4 regions of the Paenibacillus sp. FSL R5-192 genome follow, and region 3 is predicted to be linked to each of the others. Evidence: riboswitches for the same ligand, from Rfam matches in the RefSeq annotation. Region 3 holds a riboswitch; each other region holds the start of a gene.
What was found. A riboswitch is a leader RNA that binds a small molecule or an ion and turns the genes downstream of it on or off. The one in region 3 is predicted to bind cyclic di-AMP.

Region 1 (4,987 bases), on a different contig from region 3:
ATTGGTATTATCGGAGCAACCGTGATGCCGCATAATCTGTACCTGCATTCTTCCATTGTGCAGACCCGTCAGATCGAACAGACACCACAGGGCAAAAAAGAAGCCATTCGGTACTCGACCATGGATTCTACGATTGCGCTGACACTGGCCCTGTTCATCAATGCAGCCATCCTGATTGTATCTGCCGCTGTATTTCACAGTGCTGGTATGACGCAGGTTGCTGAGATCGCTGATGCCTATCATCTGCTGACACCTCTATTGGGTACTACGGTCGCAAGTATCCTGTTCGGTGTGGCGCTGTTAGCATCAGGTCAGAACTCTACCCTTACAGGTACACTCGCTGGGCAGATCGTTATGGAAGGTTTCCTGAACATTCGAATTCCGGCTTGGCTACGCAGACTGGTCACACGTCTGATCGCCATCATCCCCGCGGTAATTGTGACAGCCATTGCAGGAGAACATGGCACAGAAGAACTACTCATTTTGAGCCAGGTCGTCCTGTCGCTTCAATTGCCGTTTGCTGTAATTCCCCTGGTGATGTTCACGAGTGATAAAAAAAGCATGGGTGCATTCGCCAACAAATTGTGGCTCAAAATCATCTCATGGGTCATTGCCGCGATTATCGTTGTGCTGAATGTATATCTGATCATTCAGACGATTCGGTTATTCTAATCTCATTTTAATTGGCTAAATACTAAAAAGGCTGATCAACTCCGGTATTTTATACCCAGTTGATCAGCCTTTATTGTTGCAATACAGCAACATGTTTCCTTTTATAGTAAAACTCAAACTCCAATAAACAACCATCTGCATCTAATCCTGATTTGGTATCAATAACGGCAAGAGTTGATCCAATGAATCAACAGTCCAATCCGCACGTTTGTCATCCGATAGTTCTGGCTGAAATCTTCCGTAACCCTGCATAATTCGAATCGTACGCATGCCCAGCTTCCGAGCAGGTATAATGTCGTTATCGATCCGATCGCCGATCATGACGGCTTCCTCCGGTTCACAACCGGCCTGCTTCAAGGCCACAGCGTATAACTCAGGGTCTGGCTTGGACACTCCTTCTTCAGCCGAACATGCCAGAACATCAACATACTTCCGCAAGCCGTAGCTCTCCAGTCTCTCTTCCGTTCCAGGACTCTGATTGGCAATAATGCCAATGCGATAATGCCGTGACAACTGCTGAAGAACGGAATCTGCTGAAGGAAAAGGACGTTCAAGATCTTTTTGAAACTTCAGCTTGTCCTGAATCTGTTTTTGATGTCCCTCGTCTTTAACAAATGTGCGAATTGCCACTCTCATAGGCCATTGCTCATATTTTCGGTAACAGTTCGCGAACAGTTCGCGTACCGTCTCAATCTTCACCGGATACCCCAAAACACAAGCTTCACGGACGAACTGTCCAATAATATCATCAACCGGCTCCCATTCATCCACCAGTGTATCTCCAACATCAAAAAACAACCATTTCAATCCACCTACATCCGGCACGCCAATTCCTCCTTGTAAGCATAAAAAAGAAGACTCACCATCCTGCATGAGTCTCCTCAAACTTCCGTTTATCGATGAATCAATTTCATAATACCTTGAGTGAATTCTGAAATTGATTCTAATACATTCAATTATAACAGGCACCTTACACCTGAGCAATCACAAGCTATGGCATTAACCATTGAGGAGAAAGCCAACTTCCCCATTGAGCGAATATACAATCCGGTCTGCGCCCATGCCCCGATAGATGCCCTTAGGATGACTCTGCTCCGTAATGACGCACAGGGATTTCGATGTCCATGAACGGCAGATCTGTAAATAACGACAGGTCAGATTCAGGCTGTTCTCGAAAATAAACACGTTGCCTACGCTGCCCTGCGGCAAAAACCATTTTTGAGCTGCAGCCGTGTTCATGCGAATGACATGTTCTACTCCGATTCTACGGAGTCTGCGCTCTTCCCCTGCACTGTTGGTTAGAACGGCAAACGGCATTTTTTTGTACATCAGTAATTTGATAAATTTGCGTCCTGCTTCATTTGGAGCAGTCACTAAGATCATCTCAGTATCCATCATTCGTTCCTCCCTTGGCGTGAAAAGACAACAAAAAAGAAGCGTGGGGGACCAAGGCCTCCCGAACGCTTCTTAAAGAATCCATGGCGAAAACGCCATGAACCAGCGTACGGCTTGTTGCCTCTCCCTTTAACGCTTACGAGGTTAGCTGACGGATTCGGGCGCGAGAGTCGCCCTATTTCCGGCTGTCACCGGAAAATTCACCCCATGAATGCCTACTGTCCTGGACAGCGCATTCCGTTGGTTCCCCCGTTTTCCACTCATGAATGAATGGAAACTCAGCGATTAAAACATCGTTCGTATATCTTAAGATAAGATCGAGCGATATTATCGTTTGTTTCGTTTTTCATATACAATTTAGTTTAAATTGAAATTACGTTATGAATCATACACCCGTGCCATGACGGTGTAAAGTCCTCACAGATCACCGAATCGGCAGATTTTTGCCAATACTCATCCATAATAACGCTTACAATAAGGTTATACTCTATCCATCTCTTCAAGGCTATCTAATTCTCACTCTGACGAAAATCCCTTCGCAATTCATTCACGTATTCCGCACAACTTGCCTGTTTTGATTCTTTTAACACCATATTAGTTTTGCAATATTTAATTGCAACCAATATAATAGAAGATATAAGAGTAAATAAATGGAGGCGATTTAGATGACAGTCTACGATTACAAAGTGAATACCCTTCGCGGTCAAGAAGTTGAAATGTCCGACTACCGTGACAAAGTGCTCCTGATCGTGAATACGGCAAGCTCATGCGGCCTTACCCCTCAATTCAAAGGTCTTCAAGAACTGCAAGACAAGTTTCAAGATGCTCCATTTGAAGTTCTTGGTTTCCCAAGTAACCAGTTTGCACAGGAAAAAGGATCTTCCGACGATATTGCCGAGTTCTGTCAGATGAATTATGGCGTGAGCTTCCCCATGTTTGAGAAAATTGATGTGAACGGATCAAGCGCTCACCCTCTTTTCCAACACCTTAGTACAGAAGCTCCTGGCCTGCTCGGCTCCAAAGCAATCAAATGGAATTTCACCAAATTCCTTGTGGATCAGAACGGACAGGTCATTAAACGTTATGCTCCCAAAACAACACCGGACAAGATTGAAGAAGATATCAAGAACTTGCTGCAAAAATAATACACAGGCCACCCGTAGCGGGAAGGTAGAGCAGTATTGCCCCGGTAATGGATGGCTTTTTTTTCTCAACTTTGATGTCATACTGTTCGAAAAAGACAAAAAAAGAAGCTTTCCAATAACGGAAAGCTTCTTTTTAATCGTTCATATGATGCGGTCGAGAGGACTCGAACCTCCACGGGCATACGCCCACTACCCCCTCAAGATAGCGTGTCTGCCATTCCACCACGACCGCATGTCGTAAATAATCGGCAACAGAATTGATTATACCGGGTTCAGAACTAAAAGTAAAGTATTTTTTAATACTTCTTTTTCAGCTAGGCATTTTCATCAAAAATCGCATAATCTCGTCATCTTTACCCATGAACTGCATATTATTAGATTTGATCCCCTCTTTTTCGGTAAGAGCCGATCTTGTTGATTCATTTATATATAGTCCTTCCTTATATATGGTCCTCCCTGCACTTCGCCACATAAATAACACAGTGAGTTATATAAAATAACACAAATATTGAATTTCAAATTTAATCCATTAAATTTCACGGATACTATTGACAAAAAGCGGACATTTATGGGATGATAACTATCATATAATTCGGATTTTTAAACAAAATGCAAACAAAAAGGGATATTAATGTCACTTAAAGTAACATTTAACGAACACAGGAGGCGAATGATTGTGAACCGTGGGAATAAGCTGCTCGATTATGTCAAACTGCTTGATTCCTCTATTCAGGTTGGAGGGTTCACCCATTCCTTCGGCATGGATATCCATATCAGGGAGGGTACCATTCGTAATGCTGAAGATCTCGAATCATTCATGCGTTGTCAGTTGCATCCCAGCATCGTTCGTCTTGAAGGTATGGCCATCAAAGGCATCTATACCGCAGCAGATCACAAGGATACATGGCGGATAGCTCTGATCGACAAGCTCGTCCATGTTCAGCGAACCCCTGGAGATCTCAGAGAACAAGCTGCCGCCATGGGTAAACGATTGATCAGACTTGCACGCGCTCTGCACCCCTGGATTGAATTCAGCCAGCTCGAACAGATCTTTGCCAAATACGATTCGGTTGGCTGCCTCTCCACTGTTCACGCCTGGATTAACCACCACCTCGACATCCCGGTCGAGGAGGCGGTCCTTGGTTACCTGCATTCAGCCATGAATGCCTGCATAACCGAAGCCTCCAAAGTCATTCCCCTGAACAACGATACAACCAAGGATCTGATGGTCCGCCTGGCCACAGATCTGGAGAATGAATGGAAGACCGTCAGCGCCTCGGCTGCGGATGGACTGGCACAGCCAACCTCGATGTCCATGAAATCGTTTTTCCCCAGTTTCCATATGCTTGGAGCTGGACTTCATGCCTACAGGGCCTAATCCTCTTCCTCCTCATACCTGCTCCCCTTTATTCAGACAAACTAAAAAACACGCGGCAACCTCCTTGCCGACGTGTTTTTTGTCATTTTATTTGTTTTATTTACGTATTTACGCCATTTATCATCACAAAATACACTTTTTTCCGTCTTTTTTAATTGTTAGATGACGAATTTACGTATATAATGAAACATACAGCTCGCATTTCTATATATTCTACATGAAGAAAGGGCGGCTGAATACTACATTCTAACCAGGGGTGAACCCTTTTGAACAAGAAAAAACCAGTTACTCCGTTCGGATGGGCCATCAAACGACGGCTAACCGAACTTCAAGTGGACCAGAAGACCTTTTGTGAACAGCATGGCATCCCACCCTATCGTTTATCCAATCTCATTCA
Region 2 (4,987 bases), on a different contig from region 3:
GAGCCTCTACAGTGAAACCGTGGAAGAGCAGTTCTTCTTTCAAACGGGCAGAAGCGAGATACTCTTCATTTCCCAGTTCGGGGTTGGCACCGATATATGATGAAATGGTTTTAAAACGGGAAGCATATTGATCAATAACCGTTAGAATTTGTGATTTGTTAGCTGTCATTAGTAAACTCCTTATGCAAAAATGAAAATAATTCATTGATTATATCATGTTTGCTTTATTTTTTTCAGAAACAAGTCAAGATTTGTATTGTCAAAATGCATTGCATAATCATGCATTGTACTTTATAATGACTCAGTCATCAACATGAGAAGCATACAAAGTATTGTAAGGGGAGAGAAAAAGGTTGAAATTAATAAGTCGTTACACCATGATGCTGTTGACCTTTGTTATTCTGCTGACGACTGCCGTTCCTGTGGCACTTGCTAGTGGAACTACAGATAATTCAAGCAGTAAAAAGCTGGTGCTCGGTACAAGTGCCGATTTTGCACCATATGAATTCCATAAAGTGATTAATGGCAAAGATGAAATCGTCGGCTTCGATATTGAGATCGCCAAAGAGATTGCCAAAGATCTTGGCGCTGAGCTTGTGATTGAGGATATGGGCTTCGACGGTCTTCTGCCTTCATTGCAGAGCGGGCGTGTTGATCTGGTGATTTCAGGTATGACGCCGACGGATGAGCGGAAGAAAAGTATCGATTTTTCCGACACCTATTATAAGTCAAAACAAGTGATTATGGTTCGCAATGTGGATAAAGACAAATATCCAACCATGGCAGAACTTGAAAATGCGAAGATTGGCGTTCAGAAAGGCTCCATTCAGGAAACGATCGGACAGAGTATTCCAGGAGCGAAGCTTACTGCGCTGGATAAAATCTCGGATATCGTGCTTCAACTGCAAACAAAACGCATTGACGCGGCAATCGTTGAAGATACCGTTGCTGTAGGTTATCTGGACGATATCATTGGACTTGCTGCTGCTGTTCCGGACGAAGAGCAAGCAGAAGCGGCAATCGGGATTCGTAAAGGTAATACCGAGCTGCTAGCTGCAGTAAATGGAACACTGGAGCGACTGAAAAGCGAAGATAAAATCAATCAGATGGTGACGGACGCCAGCCTCTTGATGGCGGATAAAGCGAACAAATCACAAAATATTTTCCAAGTATTCTGGGAGTACAAAAGTTTCTATGCTACAGGTGTAGGATACACACTTCTGTTGTCTGCACTTGGGGTTATCTTCGGGGTAATTATTGGATTGATCATCTGTTTGTTCCGTTTGCATGACGCTGCAATCTTGCGCTGGATCGGTACGGCTTACGTTGAAGTGATCCGTGGCACACCGATGTTGGTACAGTTGATGATTATTTACTATGGTTTTTCCCTGAGCTTTGGCATTAACTTCACTGCACTTCAGGCAGGTATCATTACACTTTCAATCAATAGTGGTGCCTATCTGGCGGAGATTTTCCGTGCAGGTATCCAAGGTGTGGATCGTGGTCAGTTGGAGGCAGCGCGTTCATTAGGTATGGGAAGAGGCGCCGCGATGCGTTATATCATATTGCCACAAGCCTTCAAAGCTGTATTACCAGCGATCGGTAATGAATTCATAACTATCATCAAAGAATCCTCCATTATCTCCGTTATCGGTATGGTGGACATTATGTATCAGGCAAGTGTAGTCAAGAACATTACGTACCAAGGCTTGAGTCCATTTTTGATTGCAGCAGCCATCTACTTTGTAATGACGTTCATTTTGTCCAAGCTGCTGGGACGACTGGAAAGGAAGTTGAGTGCAAGTGATAGACGTTAGACAATTACACAAATCTTATGGAAATAACGATGTGCTTAAGGGCATAAACGTGACGATTGGCAAAGGTGAGGTTGTCGTGGTCATCGGTCCTTCTGGTTCAGGTAAAAGTACGTTCTTGCGTTGTCTGAATCTGCTGGAACAGCCTACCTCAGGAGAGATTGATTTTGAAGGCGTGTCAATCACGGACCCCAAGCATAACATTAACGCAACTCGTGAGAAAATGGGCATGGTGTTCCAGCACTTCAACCTGTTCCCACACAAAACGGTAGAGCAAAACATTACGATTGCTCCAATTAAAGTGAAGAAACAATCCACTCAGGAAGCGGAAAAAATTGCTGCTGATCTGCTTAACACCGTGGGCTTGTACGATAAAAAAGATACATTCCCGAATCAGCTGTCTGGTGGACAGAAGCAGCGGATCGCCATTGCTAGAGCATTGGCCATGCAGCCGCATGTGATGCTGTTTGACGAGCCTACGTCGGCACTGGATCCTGAGATGGTCGGCGAAGTGCTGGATGTCATGAAACGTCTTGCAGAAGGCGGAATGACGATGGTCATCGTAACCCATGAGATGGGTTTCGCACGTGAAGTGGGAGACCGCATCTTGTTCATGGATGGCGGGGTTATTGTGGAAGAGGGAACACCTGATGAGGTGTTTGGAGCACCCAAAAATTCACGTACACGTGATTTTCTTGCGAAAGTACTCTAAACGATGTGATCAAATAGCGTTACTGACTTCGAGTCGGTAACGCTATTTTTTATGGATAATAATGACGTATGGATTCGGAAAAGTAACTATTCTGTTACCAAATGTAAAGGAATCGGGTCAACCAAACTTTCTGAATTAACCAGTATTCTTACAAATGCTTACATGCTAAAAACCATTTGGTAAGAATTACTACAAGTTCAGGTTACAAAATTGTGATATATTGAACTCTGCCGAAACTTCCGGACAGGGAGTGCGGGGGATGTAACGATGCAGATTGTGCAGGGGGAAGATCTACAGCACACTGCTTGGGGTGAATTGGGTACATAACGTTTCAAATGTAACGAAGAACCTATAGGGTGGGCTCCTCATCCGAATCCGACAACTAACTTCGCAGGCACAATGAGGGAGGAAGACCATGATTAACAAGAAACGTATAGCCAAAACAGCAGTAGCATTAATGACAACAGCAATGCTCATTCAAGCCGTTCCGGCTCACGCCGATTCAGTTCATGTGGCCAAAGAAGGGGATACCTTCTACACCTTATCAAAACAATATGGAGTAGCACTCAACACGTTAATTAAAGCAAACAACGACATTTCGGCTTACAACATTTATGGTGGTTTGAAAATTACGATTCCCGGTAAGGCAAACAATGTAGCAGACGCTGCGGCAACGGAGAGCAAGACCCAAGCGAAGACTGTTACTACAGCAAGCTTGGACGTCAACGCAGATAATAAAGTTGTTCAAGCCTGGGGTAAAACATTCGATTACAGCAAAGCTGTGAACGTAAAAGCAACGGCATACTCTGCAGATCCGTCTGAAAATGGAGGCTGGGGTGCAGTCGATTATTTCGGAAATGACCTTGAACTGGGTACGATTGCAGTTGATCCAAGTGTAATTCCACTTGGAACCAAAGTACTGGTAACTGGTCACAGCCATCCAGGATTGCCAAAACAGGCTTTTGTAGCCACAGCGCGGGATGTGGGCGGTGCAATCAAGGGTCACCGGATTGATATCTTTATCCCGGGTAGCAAACAGTCTGTAAGCTCATTTGGTTTTCAGGATATCGAGCTGTACATTCTGAAGTAGAGAGAAAATAACATTTAAAATGAATTCAAACAGGGTGTCTGCCAGTCGCTAATTCGCGATTGAACAGCACCCTTTTAATATTCTCATTATTTGTTATCACGGTCATCCTAATCTTTGGCCTTGGGCAATCCCAGCATTTCGTCCAAGGTGACCAGTTCATATCCCCGATTACGTAGTTCCTCAATAATTTCAGGCAAAGCCTCAATCGTGCCGTTCAGGTTTGACCCTACACCGCCTCCAGCATGTTGCAGAACGATGGAGCCAGGTTTCACGGCAGAGAGGATGTTATCTTTCACCTGTTCCTTTGAAAGGCCTTTCCAGTCCAGGGAGTCTACGTTCCAGTTCACAATGCTATAATGTTGTTTGGCAGCCCATCTCAGCTGTTCTTCATTAATGTCTCCATAAGGTGGCCGAATCATCTTGGGCGTATATCCCGCCAAACGTTGAATAATATCCCCGGTATGTAAAATTTGTTTGCGAAAGGCATTCATCGACAGCTTACTGAATTCAGGATGATTGTAGCTGTGATTACCAACCATATGCCCTTCCTTAACGATGCGTTTCACTAGATCCGGATGTTTCTCAGCACGACTACCCACGATGAAGAATGTAGCTCTGACATTGTATTTCTTCAATACATCCAGCACTTGTGGAGTAAACCGTGGATCAGGTACATCATCAAAAGTCAGTGCAACCTTCTTGGTTGAAGGACCATTGGTTTTGAACGTATCGGCATATTTTTGACGTAATTGTCCCAATGTCAGTTGTTCTTCTTCCGCAGAATCCAAACCTGATACGGATTCACCTGGCGGGCTTGAAACATCCCGCGATGAAACTGGAGCATGAGATCCCCCGAGAAAAATAACGATAACCATCAGCATAATGAGGCGTACGCGCATAATATCGGCCTCCTTTTTCAAAATGACGTTCTCCTTGGTATACCCGGGGGCTCCATAAAATATGCGCAGTGTGAGAAGTTTCATTGTGGATTTAGCTCATGACAGCCATAATTCCTCCATATATAACATATAGAAAAGGATAGGTGGATGGGTATGAGTACATCTGATTTGAAATCCATACGTTTACAGGTGATTGAAGCAGGAGAAGATAAGGTTTTTCTCGTTACCGGAGGAAAGGCGCATATTGGCGCCGTAGCCACGTTCTATGTGGATCATGAGCGCGTAAGCGGGACGACGGTACATATTCCCGGGCATAAAGAACAAGAGCTGTGTGAGCGGCTTGCCCGAAAGGCAGCCTTGCAACTGAAAGTAACCGTTACGGTGATCATGGGTATCCATTTTGATTCCATCACGCGGATGCAGATCGACGAAATCGTGCAGACTGCAGAGAGGTTGATGGAGGATCATCTGA
Region 3 (4,987 bases):
TTTCTCCGCTGGGCAAAAGAAGCCTGTACCACTTCGAAGTAGTGTGCTTCATCCGGAATCTCCACTGGTGGTTGCTCACGCACTTTCAGCTTAATGACAGCTGATTCCACATTAGGTTGCGGAATGAAGACCGTAGGAGGCACAATACACACAAGTTCCGGCATACTGTAGTACTGAACTGCGATGCTTAGACTACCGTAGTCTTTTGATCCTGGTGCAGCAGCCATGCGTTCAGCCACTTCTTTTTGGATCATGACAACAATGCTGTCTACCGGCAGCTTCTCTTCCAGCAGTTTCATCATGATTGGAGTCGTTACATAATAAGGCAGGTTAGCCACAACACTGACTTTGTCCACGGATGCAAAATCCGTATTAAACAACTCAGCCAGATCAAGCTTCAGCACATCCCCATGATGAACACGTACATTCGAATAAGGCTGCATCACTTCTCCCAGGATTGGGATTAAGCGCTGGTCAATCTCTACGGCTGTGACGGGACCGGCTACCCGAGCCAGTCGCTCCGTGAGGGCTCCAATACCCGGCCCGATCTCCAGTGCGCCCTTGGACTCGTCCAGATCGGCTGCATTAACAATTTTGTTCAGTATATTTTGATCGATCAGAAAGTTCTGACCCAGACTTTTCTTAAATGAGAATCCGTGTCTTTGAATAATCTCTTTCGTACGCTTGGGCGTTGCAATTTCAATCGTCTCTTCCATGTTCTTCATATGCTCACAATCCTTCACGTTCAATTTGCGCTAATGCTGTAGAGAACTCTTCCCGTGTAATCTGAAATACACTGAGGCGTTTGTGGAACTGCTTACCGTTACAATAACCGATGCCCAGCAGATTGCCCATCTCCATGCGACGTGCAGCAGCCTGCGGATGCACAATAAGTCCTGCCGCGATCAGGTCCTCCCAATCGATCAGGCTCGGAGCACCTTCGTATGAAGTATGTACGCGCGCCAGAGCATGACGGATCGCCTCTGGTGAGGCATTCTCCACCCCAATGTCCCCTTTGCGCGTTGCATCGGCTTCCGGAATGAAGGCATGTTTGCAGCCTGGCACCTTGTTCGCAATAATTTTTCGAATGCGTTCGCCAGCATGATCCGGATCTGTCAGTACAATGACTCCCCGTCTCTCCTGAGCAAGCGCAATCCGCTTCAGAATGCGTTGGTTGATTGCTGATCCACCTGTTTCTATGGTATCGGCTTCCACGGCCCGACGGATAGCTACCGTATCGTCACGGCCTTCCACCACAATGATTTCTTTTATCATGTTCCATTTCTTCCTTTCTAACGCAAAAAGAAGAGGAATATCCTCTTCTCTGCCAAACGGCGGGGGAGACTGAATTCAGACTCCTCCGCCGCATATTCCGCATGAATCATTCATGCAACTATTTTATAGCATTCCCATTTCAAAGTAAAACGATTTTAGTTCGCTTCCGGCTTCACCGGACCGATCACGTAGACCGTCTTGCCTTTCTTACGTCCAAAATTCAGGGCATGCTTCACACTGTCATAATACACATCAATTTTGTTGCCTTTAATGGCACCGCCTGTATCTTCCGCACGACGGAATCCCAGACCTTCGATATATACCCACCAGCCAATTGGAATGACTTTGGGATCAACCGCAATGGTGCGTCCTTCCGTTACACGAGTACCGGAAGCTGTTTTAGTTCCAATGCCAGGCTCTTCGGAAGAGTAGGCAGTCATGGATACATTTTTAAGTACTTTGGAGTATTTAAAAGAAGTCCCGGATACGGTAATCACTTTGCTGCCCGAGGCAGATGTTTTCTTCGAGTTCGTTGTTGTAGCCTTTTTGGTTGTTGACGTTTGAGCCGATACGGTCTGAATCTCAGGTTCTTTCACGACCGGTTTTGCTTTGGTGCCGACAGCGATCACTTTATCTACACGATTATTCGCGACAGATTTGCCGACCATTTTTTTGGAGACCAATTCTCCATCCTGAAATACCTTTTCGATATGCTGCACAATTGTGCCTTCTTTGCCGTTCACAACGACACGGTTATCCCCTTTGTATAAGCTAGGGTCAGCCGTTTTAATGACTTTGTAAGCGATCGGTTGCTCTACTTCCACTGTACGCTTTGTTACGCGCACTACACGGATCTTCATCTCCGCTTTGATCGCAGTTCCAAGCGCCGGATACACTTTATCATTACTTTCAACTTGAATACCTGATTTTTGAATTGCATCTTCTACCGATGAATCGGTTGTATACAGAGTCTTGGTGTCTCCGTCTGCCGTAATGTTAACTGGAACGGCCCGCTCAATAACGATTCGGTCTCCATCTGTAATCGCCCCATTCATGGACATGGATACCTTATCGTGAGGGCTGACTGTGATCGACTGCTCCTCCAGCATTTCCTGAAGCATTCCTGTACGAGTCTCTACCACCTGAGCTTTGCCATCAATAACCAGCGAAATTTGTTTCCCGGCCTGACCGTAAACGACTAACAAGATCATGATTGTAAGCGCAATTGAGAAAATCGCGATCAATGCCATTTGACGCATGTTCTCATGCTTCCACCGCAACGCGAAAGACTTACTGGATGATCGTGACTCATGGGTCTCTTCTGGTTGGAATGTGCCCACTTCTCCGTCCTCCTTCATAGCCTCGCCGTCTAAAGTAATGCATGATGTCTTTGACGTGACTATACCAAATTTTCTACAGAACACAGATTGGACCAACATAATCCGATTCTGCACCATGAATCAATCTTCGCAACATGATGTCATCCTCCTGAATACCTACCGTATGATGACAATATTTCTTTTATTCAAAAACAAAAAAGCCAAAGAAAGAGTGTAAGAGGAACTCTTCCGTGGCTTCCGAATGATTCTGAATATCGGAAATTCATGCACGAGGTTGCCTCTCTTTTTCCGCTTGCGAGGTTAGCTGTCGGGTTCGGGCGAAAGAGAGCCGCCCTATCTTGGGTCACCCGCTCATGGCGGACGCCCTTGAATTCACCCCGAGACCCAAAGAAGAAATCAAATACGGCTTCGCAGTTCCCTTCGCTGCTTTTGGGTCAGCGAACGTTGCGCATCGGCCAAATACACCGATGTTTAAGCCCTATTGGTTCCCCCGCTCTCCGATAACGGAGACTCAGCGAGACTGATTCATGAAAGTAATGTTGTTTCATCGGAAAGTGTCCCTTTGTTCATCCCCCGAACATCTGTCCAATTTTCCGCACAACAATTCACTGAAAAGATGATATCCTGTTTTGATGCATGTTGTAAAGCGTTGATCAAGTACGTTTTTCTGAATATTTGGTTAAAATATTGTAATATTCTTGATTTATTTGGATCAAAGGGCAAATTACCTCCGCTTACCTGCCTTTTTCACCTCATTTGCTCGTTTTTTTAACGAATCCCAAATCGTTCCATGGCATTTTTGGTTGTTATTGCAGCAATTTCCTCCACCGAAATGCCTTTAATTTCCGCAGCTGCCTCTGCAACCAGACGTACATGCGCTGTCTCATTTCGCTTCCCACGATAAGGGTGAGGTGTCAAATATGGAGCATCTGTTTCAATGAAAAAACGGTCCATAGGAACCTTCTCCAGCACCTCTTTGGGCTGCTTTGCATTTTTGAATGTGATCGGTCCTCCGAAGGAGAGATGGAAGCCCATATCGAGACAACTTTTTGCTGTTTCCCAGCTGCCTGAGAACGAGTGCATCACACCACCAACTTCACCCGCTTTCTCTTCACGCAAAATTCTTATGATATCCTCATGTGCATCCCGATTATGGATGACAATTGGCATGTTCACTTCACGCGCCAAAGCAATTTGTTGTCGTAATACGCGATGCTGTATTTCTTTTGGTGAAGTATCCCAGTGATAATCCAATCCAATCTCACCGATCGCAACCACTTTTTCATGCTTGCATAAAGATGCAATCCACTCCAAATCGCCCTCCTGCATTGTGATCGCATCTACGGGATGCCACCCTACAGCTGCATATATAAAGTCATATGTTTCAGCGAGTTTCATTGTGGTTGGAATTGTCTCCCGGTTAAAGCCAATGTTGATCATGCGACCAACTCCTGCATCCACAGCACGCTGAATCATGTCCTCGCGGTCCTCGTCGAATTGTGGTGCATCCAGATGTGTATGTGTGTCGAACAGCATCATGTCTGTATCTCCCTTCATGTCGAAATAACGACTATCTTCTTTTTCAAAATCCAATTTGTAAAATTCAATAATTCAATGACTCATACATAAAACATTTTGGGTATCTGTGTATTACATCATTACGTTTGTTTCTTCACAACTACAATATATAGAAGATATACAGATATTCTGATCTATATATTGCTAATTGTGCTCATTCTGCCTGCTTGCATTTACAAAATTATGTCGATCTACATATACTCCCCATTAAAGCAGATTACTGTATCATGAAAAATAGCTCTTTTAGAAAGTGTTTTGATATCGAAATTCTTCATCGGATTATACCCACACGATTACAAGAAATAGGGGCGTATATGTGACGGTAATTCGTGAATAATCGCATCCACCTTGTTTTGCGGGTAATACAAATGATGTTTCCCTCGGTGAAGCCCACTGATGGAACGGACAATGTCAGATACTTCTGACAACTCACGTAAATTGTCCTGTCGATCCAGAAGAAGAATCTGCTTATCTGTGGATTCATCCGGACGAAACACATCATACGGATTATCCGAAGGAAAATCAATTTCAAGATCATATTCGGGATCGAGGCCAGCCTGTACAAAAGCTTCCCGAATCTCTTCCATCATTGTCAAGTCGACCTGTTCAAGCTCTACATACTTATATAACTTGCGATCCATAAAACGTTCGCATAACTCACTCAGAACAGTATCGTCCTCCTTGCGCCACTGCGTAAATGCCGTCTGAATTAATGCTTCATCCAACTGCAAATATTCATCCACGGATAATTCTCCTTCAAATAGTTGAGGGAGTGGATCAATCATGAAGCGGAA
Region 4 (4,987 bases), on a different contig from region 3:
TCGAACCTCCACGGGGGTTAGCCCACACGGACCTGAACCGTGCGCGTCTGCCAATTCCGCCACGACCGCATATTGTATCTCCGTCATCAATATCGGCGACAATAAATAATATATCATGCGTAATCTATCATGTCAACACTGAAAATAATAACAATAAAGCCCGAATCAGACGTCCATGTCGATTCGGGCTTTACCTTTAACTGCTGCTAATAGTTTGGTTCATTAAAACGGAAGCATACTACAAATTACAGCTTGGAAGGCCAGTTGCCATACCATGCATAACCGCCTCTTCTTTCTTTATCAATATCACTTAATTTGTATTTAACTACCCCGTCACGACCAATAAAGATTGGTTTATCCGTTCCGATCTCATAGAAGCGTGCCCAAATTGGTGCAGCTTTGGAATCAGCGATAATTTTACTATCTCCATTAGCTCTTTCATACTTGTAACCCGTAATTTTCACTTTGTTAAACCAAGCCTCCGCTCCTTTAATGGATGCGGTAATTTTAGCGTTAGCAGGTCTGGTTTTCAGAAATTTAACAATCGTTACACTCTCTCCAGCTGTCAGTGATGGCACTTCGTAGATTCTTGCGCTCGCTGGTTTAAGAGAGCTGGAATCATGTTGTTGTCCCCATGCTGTCAGCTTACCACCTGAAACGACCTGTGTATTCAGAATCGCCTCCACACCTTTGGCAACTGAATTTTTACTGCGGTTAGCAAGTGTGCTGTCGATAAATGAGAAATCACCTTTGCGTGCTGCTACTTCATCCAGCATGATCATTACATTAATCATGGCATCATCATTGTAAGTGATGTGCTTGTGGTATCCGGAGCTTTGGTAAACTTGTGGCCACCCGCCGTTTGAATACTGCATGTTGATCAAAAAGTTAATTCCTTTGATTGCAGCTGTGGAGTAACGCGGATCATTCGTCTTTTTAAATTCCTTCGCCAATCTTCTAATTTCTGAGTATGTAGCCTTGTTGTCTATCGTGGACTTTGCCCACTCTCCACTTGTCTGTTTATAATCTTTTCTCCAACCTCCATCCGGCAGCTGGTTCTTCAAAATATCAGAAATACTCGCTGTAGTACCCGACGCATCTGCAGCAGATACCGTCCCTACAGGGAGAACTGCCATTCCAACTACTGAGAACACCATCGTACATGCCAGGACAAAAGTAATTATTTTCTTCGCTTTCAAATGTAACACTCTCCTATGTTCGTTTTTATAAATCTTCCACTTCTACTTTACCTATGATATACGCCCCAAACCTCCTTTATTTGTATTTATCGCATAATAAAATCAATTTTCATCCAATATGTGGATTGGATAATCAGATAATATGCAAAAAATCGATTTTTGTCAATATATGCAACTTAATGAATATAATCTCTCTAATTCTACATAACGGGATAGTTCTTTTAACTCATGACAAACCTATTTATTTATCCAAATTCGTCTTAAACGAACCAATAATGACGTTTTTGTCATGAATGATACCCAAACTTGATCCCTTCTTTCATATAAAAACCTTAATTCCGCTAACATTGAGGTATTACGAAGGGTTTTAAATGGGTTTGACAATTACGCATTTATGCAATATAGTTTCAAATAGTTACAAAAACTTAATTATTCATTGCCGAGTTTCATGTTTGAAAACGGGGGAACCAATTTGGGTGAATTATTCTTATACATAGGAAATATAGGGAACCTTCTACCGAACCCTTAGCTAACTCCGTAGGCATCGAAGGGAGAACATTGATTTTGAAAAAACTGATTATCTCCATTTTTGGAGCAGCTGTATTATTTACATCCGGGGCAACAAGCACAGAGGCAAGCAGTATCAACTCCGTAGTGAACAACATGACAGGTATTCCTTACAAATGGGGTGGCACAACTGTAGCCGGCTTCGACTGTTCTGGTTTTATGAGATATCTTTTCAACAAATACAGCATTGAATTACCACGTACTTCGCAGCAGCAAGCCAAAGCAGGTACTCCCGTATCCAAGAGCAATGTTCGGACAGGTGATCTGGTGTTCTTTAATACAACAGGCAAAGGCATTTCACATACAGGTGTATATATCGGCGGCGGACAATTCGCTCATGCCTCCAGCAGTAAAGGTGTAAGCATCACGAAGTTATCGAATCCATACTTCAATGATCGTTATGTAACAGCACGTCGGGTAACTGGACAGTTTATGTATGATAAAATGTTAGGTAAAATGTGATTCACATACAAAAAGGCATCGGTTATTAACCGGATGCCTTTTTTGCACTTAAAAATTTATGTTGCATTGCTTACTAATGCAGCGCCTTCTGCACTCGCATCGCACCCTGAGACAGGGCATGTCCTCCACCAACAGCTCCGGCCACGGCTACGGTCTCCATGATCTCCTGATCTGTTGCACCCTTGGCACGGGCTTCTTCTACATGGTAGAAGGTACATACCTCATTGTTGGCGAATAATCCAATGCCAAGTGCAATTAGCTGTTTTGTCTTCGCATCAATCACGCCAGGTTGGAAGCATTCTCCGGTAAACTCATGATACGACTTCACCACACCTGGCAGCACATCGCTTAATGCTCCAATCTGATCCTTGTAGGCATGAACTTTATCATTCATCAATGTCATGGCTTGTAGCACACCCTCTCGGCTATAGTTACAGATCTTCCTCACTGTACCTATCTTCTCTCCCGAGTGAGCCAATTATGCCAAGAAATCATGGTAATTCCAAACATTTAACGCGCATGGCCCTGCCATAATTATAAGCTGTTACTCACTAAGTGGACTCTGGCGCGGCTCGCTGAACAGCTGATAGCTGTAACCTCGGTCCAGCTTAACGACACGTCGATTCTGACGACGGATAAGTACCTGCTCGCCATCCCAGGCAACCACAATGCCCTTCACGTCGTTCGATTCCAGCTCGTCCCGTACGACTCTAACTTTCTCACCTGACAGACGCAGGGCGTCCAATTCTGTATCACTAATCATCTTCATGGCTCCTATATTTCAAATTTATTTACAAAAAGAGACCTAAATGAAAAGTCATTTAGGTCTCACGTGACTGTATTGGACTGTCATGTCATTCGAAATTATGTCCCGACTGAAAGTTACCGCTGCGCGTGCTCTTTGCTGTCGTTCTTCTCGAACCAAAAATCAAGCACTTTGGCGGACATCACACGTTCTTCAAGGTACTCCACTTGATGCGGTGTAAATTGTTCTTTCCAAGAGAAGGACAACTCTTCGCACAAGCCTACAATCGTCAGTAATTCTGACCAGGCAACATAGCGTTTGTACCAGAAAAATTGAGGATGTTCAATCATATAGGGATAAAGGTCATCGAATTCCGTATGTTTACAATCCAGGGCACGTTCAAAATGAACTTTCGATTCCGCCAGCTTATCATTAAAAAATTGTTCTGTTGCCGGTTGGTTCCCCATGGTGTTGCCTCCTCTCCCTAACATAACCCCATTATAAATGAAATCGGCGGTCATGCAAAGGCATAGTTCAAAAAATAGGCCCTATTCCTTTAAAATGTCACATTTCGTTATCGTCAAATTGTACTGTTCCATCGTTCAGGGAACGAATGCGTACCAAGGCTTCCACCGGAATACCCTGTTCACGAATCGTGCGTGCCCCTGCCTGGAAACTTTTCTCGACCACAACGCCGAATCCGACAAGTTCCGCACCGGAACGCTCGATAATTTTGATGACGCCACGAGCGGCATCTCCATTGGCAATGATATCATCAATGAACAAAATGCGGTCATTCTCATGAATGAACTCGCGGGATACCATAATGTCAGTTACAATTCCTTTGGTAAAGGACGGTACACGTTCACAGTAAGCATCAGGATCAGCCAGAAGTGTTTTTTTGCGACGGGCGAATACAAGGGGCACCCCAAGTTCATAGGCTGCGGCAAACGCAACCGGAATCCCTGAGGATTCTACCGTGATTACCCGAGTTACTCCACTTTCACGAAAACGGGCAGCAAACTCACGTCCCATCTCCATCGTTAATGCAGGATCAATCTGGTGGTTCAACAGACCATCCAGCTTTAATACTTGATCCGAGATAACCACACCTTCTTGTAAAATTCGTTGTTTCAATAATTCCATGATTTGACCTCCCAAGCCTATCCTATGAGGTAAAAGTATCATATATCTATCTATAAGTTCAAGCGAAATTGCCTTGACGCTGTCCTTGGGACGCATTTCAAGCCAAAGCTCATTATCGATTGTCATGACTTTCGTGGGTCAAGCATACCTTGTACCATGGTACCCGCATGTCCAAACTATACAGGGGCCTGAGAGGGGAAACACATGAAACAGGCATTTCGGGTGCTGCAGATCGCATTTACATACATTGGAACGGTTGTTGGAGCCGGCTTCGCTACAGGGCAGGAAATTTTGCAGTTTTTTACCCAGTATGGCAAATGGGCCACCATCACCATAGGCTTATCCACCATGCTCTTTGTCTGGTTAGGTACCAAAATGATGCTGATCGCTCACGATACCGGGTCCCGCTCTTATGAGGATCTGAACAAACATTTATTCGGCCATAAGGCGGGCAAATGGATCACCTGGGTGACCCTTCTCATTCTCATTGGCGTGAACAGTGTCATGCTTGCCGGAGCAGGCTCCGTTTTTGTCGAGCATCTGGGTTTGCATTATCAGACAGGTCTGATCGTCACACTTGTAGGGACATATCTGCTTCTCGGTCGGGGCATTCAAGCCATCCTACAAATGAATAGCATCGTTGTGCCCATGATGCTCCTGTTATCTCTGCTCATGATCACCAGTACGATCCATCATCCAGGTGCTTCCCGATTCATCACACTGACGACAGACTCAAACCCTATTCAAGTGTGGCTGTCTCCACTATTGTATACTTCATTCAATCTGGTGTTGGCTCAAGCTGTTCTTGTGCCTGTAGGTAACCAGATTCGTAGTCGGAATGTGCTGAAGTGGGGTGGAGTATTGGGTG

Region 1: another riboswitch for cyclic di-AMP. It lies ahead of C161_RS07230 (hypothetical protein); the one in region 3 lies ahead of C161_RS04570 (3D domain-containing protein).
Region 2: another riboswitch for cyclic di-AMP. It lies ahead of C161_RS26460 (3D domain-containing protein); the one in region 3 lies ahead of C161_RS04570 (3D domain-containing protein).
Region 4: another riboswitch for cyclic di-AMP. It lies ahead of C161_RS10520 (C40 family peptidase); the one in region 3 lies ahead of C161_RS04570 (3D domain-containing protein).

What each region holds. Positions count from the first base shown of each region.
Region 1 covers NZ_ASPR01000012.1:278,886-283,872, reverse strand. The annotation lists gene C161_RS07240 (Nramp family divalent metal transporter) at 1-672, shown strand, start outside; gene C161_RS07235 (HAD family hydrolase) at 814-1,497, opposite strand; gene C161_RS07230 (hypothetical protein) at 1,672-2,070, opposite strand; cyclic di-AMP (ydaO/yuaA leader) riboswitch at 2,186-2,361, opposite strand; gene C161_RS07225 (glutathione peroxidase) at 2,733-3,212, shown strand; tRNA gene C161_RS07220 (tRNA-Leu) at 3,362-3,444, opposite strand; gene C161_RS07215 (urease accessory protein UreF) at 3,889-4,590, shown strand; gene C161_RS07210 (hypothetical protein) at 4,857-4,987, shown strand, end outside.
Region 2 covers NZ_ASPR01000049.1:274,087-279,073, reverse strand. The annotation lists gene C161_RS26475 (M20 family metallopeptidase) at 1-169, opposite strand, end outside; gene C161_RS26470 (ABC transporter substrate-binding protein/permease) at 354-1,817, shown strand; gene C161_RS26465 (amino acid ABC transporter ATP-binding protein) at 1,804-2,526, shown strand; cyclic di-AMP (ydaO/yuaA leader) riboswitch at 2,745-2,939, shown strand; gene C161_RS26460 (3D domain-containing protein) at 2,942-3,616, shown strand; gene C161_RS26455 (polysaccharide deacetylase family protein) at 3,724-4,515, opposite strand; gene C161_RS26450 (prenylated flavin chaperone LpdD) at 4,669-4,987, shown strand, end outside.
Region 3 covers NZ_ASPR01000007.1:49,539-54,525, forward strand. The annotation lists gene rsmA (16S rRNA (adenine(1518)-N(6)/adenine(1519)-N(6))-dimethyltransferase RsmA) at 1-725, opposite strand, end outside; gene rnmV (ribonuclease M5) at 730-1,275, opposite strand; gene C161_RS04570 (3D domain-containing protein) at 1,431-2,615, opposite strand; cyclic di-AMP (ydaO/yuaA leader) riboswitch at 2,889-3,142, opposite strand; gene C161_RS04575 (TatD family hydrolase) at 3,384-4,154, opposite strand; gene C161_RS04580 (HD domain-containing protein) at 4,487-4,987, opposite strand, start outside.
Region 4 covers NZ_ASPR01000014.1:467,718-472,704, reverse strand. The annotation lists tRNA gene C161_RS10530 (tRNA-Leu) at 1-69, opposite strand, end outside; gene pelA (pectate lyase) at 246-1,208, opposite strand; cyclic di-AMP (ydaO/yuaA leader) riboswitch at 1,627-1,758, shown strand; gene C161_RS10520 (C40 family peptidase) at 1,764-2,228, shown strand; gene C161_RS10515 (carboxymuconolactone decarboxylase family protein) at 2,302-2,631, opposite strand; gene C161_RS10510 (hypothetical protein) at 2,773-2,991, opposite strand; gene C161_RS10505 (hypothetical protein) at 3,111-3,440, opposite strand; gene C161_RS10500 (xanthine phosphoribosyltransferase) at 3,538-4,119, opposite strand; gene C161_RS10495 (YkvI family membrane protein) at 4,324-4,987, shown strand, end outside.